2 regions of the Stenotrophomonas sp. YJH_SMC_14-1 genome follow, and region 2 is predicted to be linked to the other one. Evidence: riboswitches for the same ligand, from Rfam matches in the RefSeq annotation. Region 2 holds a riboswitch; the other holds the start of a gene.
What was found. A riboswitch is a leader RNA that binds a small molecule or an ion and turns the genes downstream of it on or off. The one in region 2 is predicted to bind cobalamin.

Region 1: it holds a riboswitch for cobalamin, as region 2 does, so the genes downstream of both, btuB (TonB-dependent vitamin B12 receptor) here and AC5P9P_RS17455 (epoxyqueuosine reductase QueH) in region 2, are expected to answer to the same signal.

Annotation. Positions count from the first base shown of each region.
Region 1 covers NZ_JCAFVK010000003.1:169,111-174,635, reverse strand. Annotated here, with positions in the region: gene AC5P9P_RS10270 (aminotransferase-like domain-containing protein) at 1-528, shown strand, start outside; gene bioD (dethiobiotin synthase) at 604-1,287, opposite strand; gene AC5P9P_RS10260 (GAF domain-containing protein) at 1,356-1,838, shown strand; gene AC5P9P_RS10255 (TfoX/Sxy family protein) at 1,835-2,197, shown strand; gene AC5P9P_RS10250 (histidine phosphatase family protein) at 2,289-2,867, opposite strand; cobalamin riboswitch at 3,011-3,233, shown strand; gene btuB (TonB-dependent vitamin B12 receptor) at 3,349-5,190, shown strand; gene gph (phosphoglycolate phosphatase) at 5,299-5,525, opposite strand, start outside.
Region 2 covers NZ_JCAFVK010000009.1:93,884-99,408, forward strand. Annotated here, with positions in the region: gene AC5P9P_RS17440 (patatin-like phospholipase family protein) at 1-586, opposite strand, end outside; gene AC5P9P_RS17445 (bifunctional nicotinamide-nucleotide adenylyltransferase/Nudix hydroxylase) at 780-1,829, shown strand; gene AC5P9P_RS17450 (nicotinate phosphoribosyltransferase) at 1,894-3,303, shown strand; cobalamin riboswitch at 3,387-3,616, shown strand; gene AC5P9P_RS17455 (epoxyqueuosine reductase QueH) at 3,778-4,464, shown strand; gene pncA (bifunctional nicotinamidase/pyrazinamidase) at 4,520-5,146, shown strand; gene purU (formyltetrahydrofolate deformylase) at 5,434-5,525, opposite strand, start outside.

The DNA.
Region 1 (5,525 bases), on a different contig from region 2:
GCCTTCGATCGCGATGGCTGGGTGATGGTGGTCGGCGGCTTTTCCAAGACGCTGGCGCCGGATTACCGCATCGGCTGGCTCGATGGCGGCCGCTTCGCCGAGCGCATCGCGCTGCTGAAATTCCAGTCCACCGGCGGCGAGCCGCAGCTGCTGGGCGACGCGGTGGCGGCCTATCTGGAAGCGGGCAGCTACGAGCACCATCTGCATCGCATGCGCCGGCTGTACCGCGAACAGGTCGGACGGCTGCGCCAGCTGGTGGCCGAACACTTCCCGGCCGGCACCCGCGCCACCGAACCGCAGGGTGGCTTCCTGCTGTGGCTGGAACTGCCGGGCGTGGACACGCGCGAGCTGTTCGAGCGTGCACTGCAGGAGGACATCGTGTTCATGCCCGGCCAGGTGTATTCACGCGGCGCGCGGTATCGCCATTGCCTGCGGCTGTCGTGCTGCCAGACGCTCGATGCACGCTTCATCGGCGCGGTGGAGCGGTTGGGTGCGATCGCGCGGGAGCTGGCGGCCGCAGCACGGTAGTGCCGGCCGCTGGCCGGCAACTGCACGCAGGTGGATACATCGAGGTTGCCGGCCAGCGGCCGGCACTACCCCAGGTCAATCGAGCAGATGCGTGCTCAGGATCTGGCCATCCGCTCCCGGCAGATGCGGCAGCCGCCCCCAGCACGGCATCGGCAGGCGCTGCTGCAGCGTTGCGATGTTCTCATCCTGGCGCTGCATCGCCGGGTCGATGTGGTTGCCGATCCAGCCCAGGCACTCCACGCCGCTGGCCTGCAGCGACTGCGCAGTCAGACGCGCGTGGTTGACACAGCCCAGCCGCATGCCCACCACCAGCAACACCGGCAACCGCAATGCGCGCACCAGGTCGAGCTGGTCGAGCGTGGCCGAGACCGGTGCCAGCCAACCGCCAACACCCTCCACCACCACGACATCGGCCTGCGCGCGCAGCCGCTCAAACGCTGCCACGATCGGCGCCAGCTCCACCTGCACGCCGTCCTCGGCAGCGGCCAGCTCCGGTGCCAGCGGCTGGCGCAACGCATACGGGTTCAGATCGGCATAGTCCGGTACCGGCCAGCTGGCCGCCTGCAGCGCCAATGCGTCTTCGTTGCGCAGGCCCTGGCCCAGGTCTTCGCTGCCGCTGGCCACCGGCTTCATGCCCACCGCGCGCAGGCCGCGCCGGCGCAGTGCGTGCAGCAGCGCGGTGCTGGCCGCGGTCTTGCCGATCTCGGTATCGGTGCCGGTGACGAACAGGGCGGGCGGCAGCGTGGCGGGCAACGGCATCGACGGGCTCCAACAGGGCAACAGTGTGTGCATTATCGCCGGCCCGGCGCGCTTGCTAGACTGCTGTCATGTTCGCCAATGCCTCGCTCACCGGCAGCAAGCCGGAACAATACGCCCAGCTGCTGGAACAGGCCCGTGGCCTGGTCTACGCCGAGTCCGACCGCATCGCCAACGCGGCCAACCTCTCGGCCCTGGTCTACCACGCCCTGCCCGACCTGAACTGGGTGGGCTTCTACCTGTACGACGGCAAGGAACTGGTGGTCGGCCCGTTCCAGGGCCTGCCGGCCTGCGTGCGCATCCCGCTGGACAAGGGCGTGTGCGGTGCCGCCGCCAGCCAGCGCGTGACCCAGCGCGTAGAGGACGTCGACGCCTTCCCCGGCCACATCGCCTGCGATTCGGCCTCGCGCTCGGAACTGGTGGTGCCGCTGCTGCGCGGCGATGAACTGATCGGCGTGTTCGACATCGACAGCCCGAAGGTCGGCCGCTTCGATGCCGACGACCAGGCTGGCCTGGAAGCCATCGCCCGCGTGTTCGTCGAGGCGCTGGGATGAGCGCACCGAAGCTGCGCAACATCGGCCCGAAAAGTGCGGCGTGGCTGCGCCAGGTCGGCCTGCGCAGCCGCGACGACCTGGTCGCGATCGGAGCCGTCGGCGCCTTCGTCAAGGTCAAGCGCGCCGGCTTCAAGCCCAGCCTGAACCTGCTGTACTCGCTGGAAGGCGCGTTGCTGGACTGCCATTGGCAGGAGCTGAGCGAGCCACAGCGTGAAGCACTGGTGCAGGATTACGAAGCACGCATCGCTGCGCATCCGCTGAAGGCAGCCGGCCCGGCGTCGGGCCCAGTGCATGAGCAGCGCTTCGATGCCGACGATGACGCTGAGGACAGCGTGGCCGAGGGCGCGGACGAGGATTGAGGCCTCCGCGTTCCTGGGGATGCCGGCCAGCGGCCGGCACTACCAGTGTGATGCGGGATCGGTAGCGCCGGGCCATGCCCGGCGAGTGCGCTCAGGACTGCTGCAGCTCCAGCAGCTCACCCACCAGCCCGATCTCGCCGCGCTCCAGCCACACCCGCAGGCGCGTGCCGTGGTCGATACGCAGCGCCCAGCACAGCGACATGGGCAGGCCGCAGACCTGCGACAGCACCATGCGCAACGGGCCGCCATGGCTGACCACCAGCGTCGGCACCGGATCGTCATCATCGAGCAGGCGATCCAGCGCGCGCGCGATGCGCCGCTCGAAGTGGCCCCAGCTCTCGCCATTGGGCGGCGGGAACGCGTGCGGGTCGGCATGGAAGGCCGCCAGTGCATCCTCCGGCAAGTCGAACAGCGACCGCCCGTCCCAATCGCCGAAGTCCAGCTCTTCCCATTCCTCGTCCGCTTCCACGTCCAGCCCACGCGGCGTGGCCAAGGCCATCGCCGTATGCAGCGCGCGCAACCGCGGTGAACTGATCACCCGCTCCCAGCGTTGCCCGGCATAGGCCTCGACCAGCTCCTGCGGCAGCCCGGCCAGCTGCGGTGGGTCGCTGCGGCCATCAAGGAACTCGTCACGGCCATTGCCGGCATGGCGGACCAGGTCGAGGATCATGCGGGCGTCCCGGACGGGCGACGCAGGTACAGCGGAAAACGGGCGGACATCGGCAACGGCACCACGGGATCGAGCAACCATTCTAAAGGCACAGCAAAGGCAGTCGCGCAGGCGCGACGCAACGGGACGGCCTGCGATGCCGTAGACTGCGCCCACTTCCAGGTGACCTGCGGCCATGGCCGGCAGGTTGAAACGGGAAGCCGGTGACGCGTGATTCCACGCCAGGCCGGCGCTGCCCCCGCAACGGTAAGCACGTCAGTTCCAGGCAACACCGCCACTGTGCCGCAGGCATGGGAAGGCGCCTGGACGGTGGCCTCGCGCCACCCGGCGGCAAGCCCGGAGACCGGCCCGGAAGCCTCAGGTCGCGATGCGGTGGGCATGGCGCTGGATGACCGTGGCGTGCGCTGCGGCATCGGCGCACGCCTGCCTTCGCGGCTCCTCCCCTTCGCCACGCGGGCGTGCGTGGCACTTGGAGTCCCCCATGAAGCTGCAGTCCCGAATGCTGTCCCTGGCCGTGCTGGCCGCCCTGCCCGCGCTGGCCCAGGCCGCCAATGACACCACCGCGCTCGACCAGATCCTGGTCACTGCCACCCGCACCCCGATCGCCCTGCAGGACAGCATCGCGCCGGCGCAGGTGATCGACCGCGCCCAGATCGAATCCAGCCAGGCCACTTCGCTGCAGGAACTGCTGCGCGGTCGCGCCGGCATCAACCTGGCCAATGCCGGCGGCCTCGGCAAGCAGAGCTCGCTGTTCCTGCGCGGTACCAATTCCGGCCACACCGTAGTGCTGGTGGACGGCGTGCGCATCAACAGCGCCGACCTCGGCCTGGCCATGTACCAGGACCTGCCGCTGGCGCAGATCGAGCGCGTGGAAATCGTGCGCGGCCCGCAGTCGAGCTTGTACGGCGCCGACGCCATCGGTGGCGTGATCCAGATCTTCACCCGCCGCAACCAGGGCGATTTCGCCCCGCACTTCCAGCTTGGCGGTGGCAGCAACGGCCTGCGTGAAGCCAGCGGTGGCATTGGCGGCGGTACCGAACGCGGCTGGTTCGGTGCCGACATCGCCTACCAGCATTCCGACGGCATCGATGCCTGCCGCGGCTCGGCCACGCTGTTCACCGGCTGCTTCGCCGACGAGCCCGACCGCGACGGTTACCGCAACCTGTCCAAGAGCCTGCGCGGTGGCTACACCTTCAACGACCAGTGGAACGTGGAAGGCAGCGCCCTGCGCGCCGACGGCAAGAACCATTACGACGGTTACTACAACTATTCGGAAACCCGCCAGCAGGTGCTGGCCGGCAAGGTGCGCTACACCCCGTCCGAGCGCCTGGCATTCACCGCAAACGTCGGGCGCAGTGACAACGAGTCGGACAACTTCGGCGACTTCGGTGCACGTGGCAGCGCACAGACCCACCGCGACAGCGCCTCCCTGCAGGGCGATTTCGGCGTGGCCGAGGGCCAGCTGCTGAGCGCAGGCGTGGACTGGAGCGAAGACAACCTGGATGGCAGCAGCGCGGGTTACCTGGTCGACAGCCGCCGCAACACCGGCGTATTCGTGCAGTACCAGGGCCGCTTCGGCCGCCACCAGCTGCAGGCCAGCGCACGCAACGACGACAACCAGCAGTTCGGCAACCACGCCACCGGCAGCGTTGGCTGGGCGATGGAGCTGGGCCACGGCCTGCGCCTCAACGCCAGCTATGGCACGGCGTTCAAGGCACCGACCTTCAGCGATCTGTACGACCCGTGGAGCGGCGTGCCGACGTTGAAGCCGGAGAAGTCCAAGAGCGCCAACCTCGGCGTTTCGCAGCAGGGCCAGGGCTGGCACTGGGGCCTGGACGTGTATGAAACCCGCATCGATGACCTGATCACCTACGATGCGGCAACCTTCAAGATGCAGCAGGTGGAGAAGGCCCGCATCCGCGGTGCCGAGCTGACCGGTGGCGTGCTGCTGGCCGGCTTCGACATCAACGCGCAGCTGAGCTACACCGACCCGCGCAACCGCACCGGCGGCAGCACCCAGTTCGACAACTGGCTGCCACGCCGCGCGCAGCAGACCGCGCGCCTGGACATCGACCGTCGCTTCGGCGATTTCCGCGCAGGCCTGACTGTGCAGGGTGCCGGCAAGCGCTACGACGATGCCTCGAATGCGGTGAAGGTGGGCGGCTACGGTACGCTGGATGTTCGCGCCGAATACGCACTGACGCCATCGTGGTCGCTGCTGGCACGTGCCGCCAACGTCTTCGACCGTCGCTACGAAACGGTGGCATGGTTCAACCAGCCCGGCCGCGAGTACCAGTTGAGCGTGCGTTACCAGCCGAAGTGAGCGCAACGTTCATGGTAGTGCCGGCCACTGGCCGGCAACATCATGACCTTCGGTAACGCATCCCGGGTTGCCGGCCAGCGGCCGGCACTACCCATTGCGTTGGCCGGGTTATCGGCCGGCGGCCAACCCCGGCAGTTCACGCAGGTCGTCGATCACCGCCACCGCATGCGCGGTGGCCAGGTCCAGGCCGCGCGGATAGCCGTAGCGCACCAGCGCGATCGGCATGCCGGCCTCTTCGGCGGCGCGGTAGTCGGTCAACGAATCACCCACCATCAGGCAGGACTCCACCGGCAGCCCGAAGTGCGCGGCGATGTGCCGCAGTGGCTCGCCACTGG
Region 2 (5,525 bases):
GGCCGCTGCACAGGCCCAGCAGATTGCGTCGCGCCACGCGTGCCACACGAAGCGCGGCACCGGCCACACCCGCACCGTACGCGCACAGCAGAGACGGCAGCAGCGTGGCCGCCACCCCGCTCCAACCACCGCCCCACCAGCCCAGGCCGAGCAGCAGCGCCAGCGACACCAGCACTTCCAGCGGCGCGATCTCGAACACGGCAACGGCCAGGCACAGCAGCTTGTGCGGCAGGCTGGCATTGCCGGTCAGCACCACCAGCAGGCGATAGGCCGCGCGTGCGCCGCGTGCGGGCTGGAACAGGCTGTAGATGAAGCCGCGCCGCGACAGCTGCGCCGACACCGCCGACAACCCGCCATAGCCTGCATCGCCGGGCAGGTGCTCGCCGGCCTGCTGGCGACGATCACCGCAGGCCGCCGCAGCCGCCACGGCGGCGGCGATGGCGCCGGCCGAAGTGCCGCCGATGCTCTTGAAGCGATACTCGCGCGCCAGCGCCAGTACCGCATTGGGGTACACGATGCCGCTGGTGATGCCGCCTTTCATGACCAGATCGCAGTACTTGTCCGCCACTGTCTTGCCCCCGAGCATGCCGTCCGCCGCGTGGGTGCCAGTATGGCGCAGGGGCTTCTCAGGGCCTGAGAACAACGGCGCAGTCCGCGCACGCAATGCGCCGTTCAGCAGAAAGCACGGCTGCAGGCTTGACCCGCCCCGCCATCGGCGTAGCATCTGCAGCAAGCCAAGGGACAGACCCGCGGCTGCCACAACGACATGAGGGATTCTCATGGAATTCGACTATCTCGTCTTCATCGGGCGATTCGAGCCCTTCCACAACGGCCACGCCGCCGTTGCCCGCCTGGCCCTGAGCCGGGCCCGCAAGCTGATCTTCCTGGTCGGCTCTGCCGATACCCCCCGCAGCCTGCGCAATCCCTGGACCGTGGCCGAACGCGCCGTGATGATCCAGGCCGCCCTCGATGGCCACACCGACCGTCTGCTGATCCGCCCGCTGCGTGACCACCTGTACAACGAAGCGCAGTGGATCGCCAACGTGCAGCGCCAGGTGGCTGAAGCCCTGCGCAACGACGGCGCCGCCGCCGATGCGAAGGTGGGCCTGATCGGCATGGACAAGGACGCGTCCAGCTACTACCTGCGCGAGTTCCCGCAGTGGCCGCTGGTGGACGTGCAGCATACCGCCACCCTGTCGGCCACCGAGCTGCGGCGCTACCTGTTCGAAGCCGGCGACGTCGACTTCCACGGCGCGCTGCTGATGCTGCGTGGCAATGTGCCGGCGCCGGTGTACGACATGCTCGAAGCGTTCCGCAAAAGCGCGCCTGCGTATGGCCAACTGGTGGCCGAGTACCGCTTCATCGAACAGTACAAGGCCGCCTGGAAGGATGCGCCCTACGCGCCCACCTTCGTCACCACCGATGCGGTGGTGGTGCATTCAGGCCACGTGCTGCTGGTGCGTCGCCGCTCGGAACCCGGCAAGGGGCTGTGGGCGCTGCCCGGCGGCTTCGTCGGCCAGGAACAGAGCCTGCTCGACAGCTGCCTGCGCGAACTGCGCGAGGAAACCCGGCTGAAGATTCCGCTGCCGGTGCTGAAGGGTTCGCTGAAGGGCCAGCAGGTCTTCGACCACCCCGACCGCAGCCAGCGCGGCCGCACCATCACCCACGGTTTCCACTTCGAATTCCCGGCCGGTGAACTGCCGCCGGTGCGCGGCGGCGACGACGCAGACAAGGCGCGCTGGATACCGGTGAGTGAAGCCCTGGACATGGGCCCGCAGCTGTTCGAAGACCACCTGCACATCCTGGAGTATTTCCTCGGCCGCGGCTGACAGGCCCGGCCCCCCCACTGGCGGATAGACCGCTGGTGTCACTCGACGCGAAGGAGCTTCCGTCATGCACTACCTCGATAATCTTCTCCTCAACACCGACAGCTACAAGGCCAGCCATTGGCTGCAGTACCCGCCGGGTACCGATGCCACGTTCTTCTACGTCGAATCACGTGGCGGCCTGCACGATCGCACGGTGTTCTTCGGCCTGCAGGCGATCCTCAAGGACGCGCTGGCACGACCGGTCACCCACGCCGACATCGACGACGCTGCTGCGGTATTCGCCGCCCATGGCGAACCGTTCAACGAGGCCGGCTGGCGCGATATCGTCGACCGGCTTGGCGGCCACCTGCCGGTGCGCATCCGCGCCGTTCCCGAGGGCAGCGTGGTGCCCACCCACCAGGCACTGATGACCATCGAGTCGACCGATCCGGCTGCGTTCTGGGTGCCGTCGTATCTGGAAACGCTGCTGCTGCGCGTGTGGTATCCGGTCACCGTGGCCACCATCAGCTGGCACGCACGGCAGACCATCGCCGCGTTCCTGCAGCAGACCAGCGACGACCCGCAGGGGCAGCTGCCGTTCAAGCTGCACGACTTCGGCGCGCGCGGTGTATCGAGCCTGGAATCGGCCGCGTTGGGCGGTGCCGCGCACCTGGTCAACTTCCTCGGCACCGATACCGTGTCGGCGCTGTGCCTGGCACGCGCGCACTACCACGCACCGATGGCCGGCTATTCGATTCCGGCCGCCGAGCACAGCACCATCACCAGTTGGGGCCGCGAACGCGAGGTGGACGCCTATCGCAACATGCTGCGCCAGTTCGGCAAGCCCGGTTCGATCGTGGCGGTGGTGTCGGACAGCTATGACATCTACCGCGCGATCAGCGAACACTGGGGCACCACCCTGCGCGATGACGTGATCGCGTCGGGCGCCACCCTGGTCATCCGTCCCGACTCGGGTGACCCGGTGGAGGTGGTGGCCGAAAGCCTGCGCCGGCTGGATGAAGCCTTCGGCCACAGCCTCAACGGCAAGGGCTATCGCGTGCTCAACCACGTGCGGGTGATCCAGGGCGATGGCATCAATCCGGACACCATCCGCGCGATCCTGCAGCGCATCACCGACGACGGCTACGCCGTCGACAACGTGGCCTTCGGCATGGGCGGTGCACTGCTGCAGCGGCTGGACCGCGATACGCAGAAGTTCGCGCTGAAGTGCTCGGCGGCGCGGGTCGAGGGTGAGTGGATCGACGTCTACAAGGATCCGGTCACCGACGCCGGCAAGGCCAGCAAGCGTGGCCGCATGCGCCTGCTGCGCCGCCTGGACGATGGCAGCCTGCATACGGTGCCACTGCCGGCCAATGGCGACGACACCCTGCCGGACGGCTTCGAGGACGCAATGGTGACCGTGTGGGAGAACGGCCGCCTGCTGCACGACCAGCGGCTGGACGACATCCGCACGCGGGCGGCCGTGGGGCATTGAAGGTGCATCCCGACCGGGGTTGGATCCCGTTGCAGCGCAGCGGGCTCTGCCCCCTGCGCTCTTGACCGGCGCCACCAACAGGTCCACCTTGCACACGCCGAAGGTATCCCTCCCATCGCTGCGGCGCGGGGAGGGATTTAAACGGGAATCCGGTGAAGGCGCCTCGCGCGTCCATTCCGGAGCTGCCCCGCAGCGGTGAATGGAAACGAATCCTGCCAACAGCACTGGGCTCGCGCCTGGGAAGCGGCAGGTAGTAGGTGGGCTGCGGCCCGAGTCCATCAGCCCGAATACCGGCCCCGGCCGGGGGACACGACCGTCCCCTGACTCGACCTGGAATCTCCGCGGGGAGGTTGCCGGGGCCGTCGTCGTCCTGCGCGTGCAGGCGATGTGGCCGCGCGCGTCCTGTTCACGGTATCCGGCCAGACCCGTTCACCCACGCGCTGATGCATGGGCCACCGCCGTTGCCGGCGGTCCATGCGGTACCTGACGATGACCGAGCTCCAACGCCCCACCCTGACCCTGCCCGCCGACGGCAAGCGCCTGCTGCTGCATTCGTGCTGCGCGCCCTGTTCCGGCGAAGTGATGGAGGCGATCACCGCCTCCGGGATCGACTACGCGATCTTCTTCTACAACCCCAACATCCACCCGGTGAAGGAGTACGAGCTGCGCAAGCAGGAGAACATCCGCTTCGCCGAGCAGCACGGCATTCCTTTCATCGACTGCGACTACGACACCGACAACTGGTTCAGCCGTGCACGCGGCATGGAAAACGAGCCCGAACGCGGCATCCGCTGCACGATGTGCTTCGACATGCGCTTCGAGCGCACTGCGCTGTACGCGCACGAGCACGGCTACGACACCATCAGTTCTTCGCTGGGCATCTCGCGCTGGAAGAACATGGCGCAGATCAACGACTGCGGCATCCGCGCCGCCTCGCGCTATGAAGGCCTGCAGTACTGGGACTACAACTGGCGCAAGGGCGGCGGTGCCAGCCGCATGATCGAGATCAGCAAGCGCGAGCAGTTCTACCAGCAGGAATACTGCGGCTGCGTGTACTCGCTGCGCGATGCCAACCGCCATCGCCGCGAGAATGGCCGCGAGCGGATCAAGATCGGCCTGTTGTACTACGGGCAGGACGCTGGGACGCCGCAGGACGATTGACGTGCAGGCATGGGGCGGCCACGCTGGTCGCCCCTTCTGTTGTACCGGAACTGCCATGACCGCCCTGCCCGCCGATGTCGCCCTGCTGGTGATCGACCTGCAGCCGGACTTCATGCCCGGTGGCGCCCTGGCCTGCGACCAGGGCGATGCGCTGGTGGCACCCATTGCCGATCTGCTGGCGCAGCGCCGCTACCGCACCGTGGTGGCAACACAGGACTGGCACCCGGCCGACCATGCCTCGTTCGCCAGCCAGCACCCCGGCCAACGCCCGTTCGAGACCATCCTGCTGCACGCGCAGCCGCAGACCCTGTGGCCGGACCACTGCGTGCAGGGCAGCGCCGGTGCCGCCCTGCACCCGGGCGTGGACTGGACCGTGGCCGACCTGATCCTGCGCAAGGGCACGCGCCAACAGGTGGATTCGTACAGCGCCTTCCGCGAGAACCACGGCCCCGAGGGCGAGCGCCCGGCCACCGGCCTGGCCGGCTGGCTGCATGAACGCCGCATCCGCGAAGTGCACGTATGCGGCCTGGCCCGTGACTACTGCGTGCTGTGGAGCGCGCAGGACGCGGTGAAGTCCGGCTTCCGGGTGAAGTTCCTGTGGGAGCTGACCAAGCCGGTGACCGAAGCCAACGACGTGATGGTGCGCGAGGCGCTGGGCAAGGCGGGGATCGCGATCGTCTGAGGCGTGACCGCCGGGCATGGCCCCGCGCTATCGCGCACGTCGCTTATGCTGCTTGCGCGCTCCTGCCCACAACAACACAATCGATTCATCCAGCCCCCTAACTACGCCCCCCTATAGATCGCGGGACGGCCGAACCGGGGACTTTTCATTGGATGAAATCAGGATTCGGTAGTGCCGGCCGCTGGCCGGCAACCTCGGGACCTCTGCAGTTGCCGGCCAGCGGCCGGTACTACCGGATAGCACCCGTGGTAGCGCCGGGCCATGCCCGGCGGACGCGGGATGGGCGATTACCGGAATACCACCGTGCGATGCCCGTTGAGCAGGATGCGGTGCTCCACATGGCGGCGAACCGCGCGTGCCAGCACCAGCGATTCGGTAT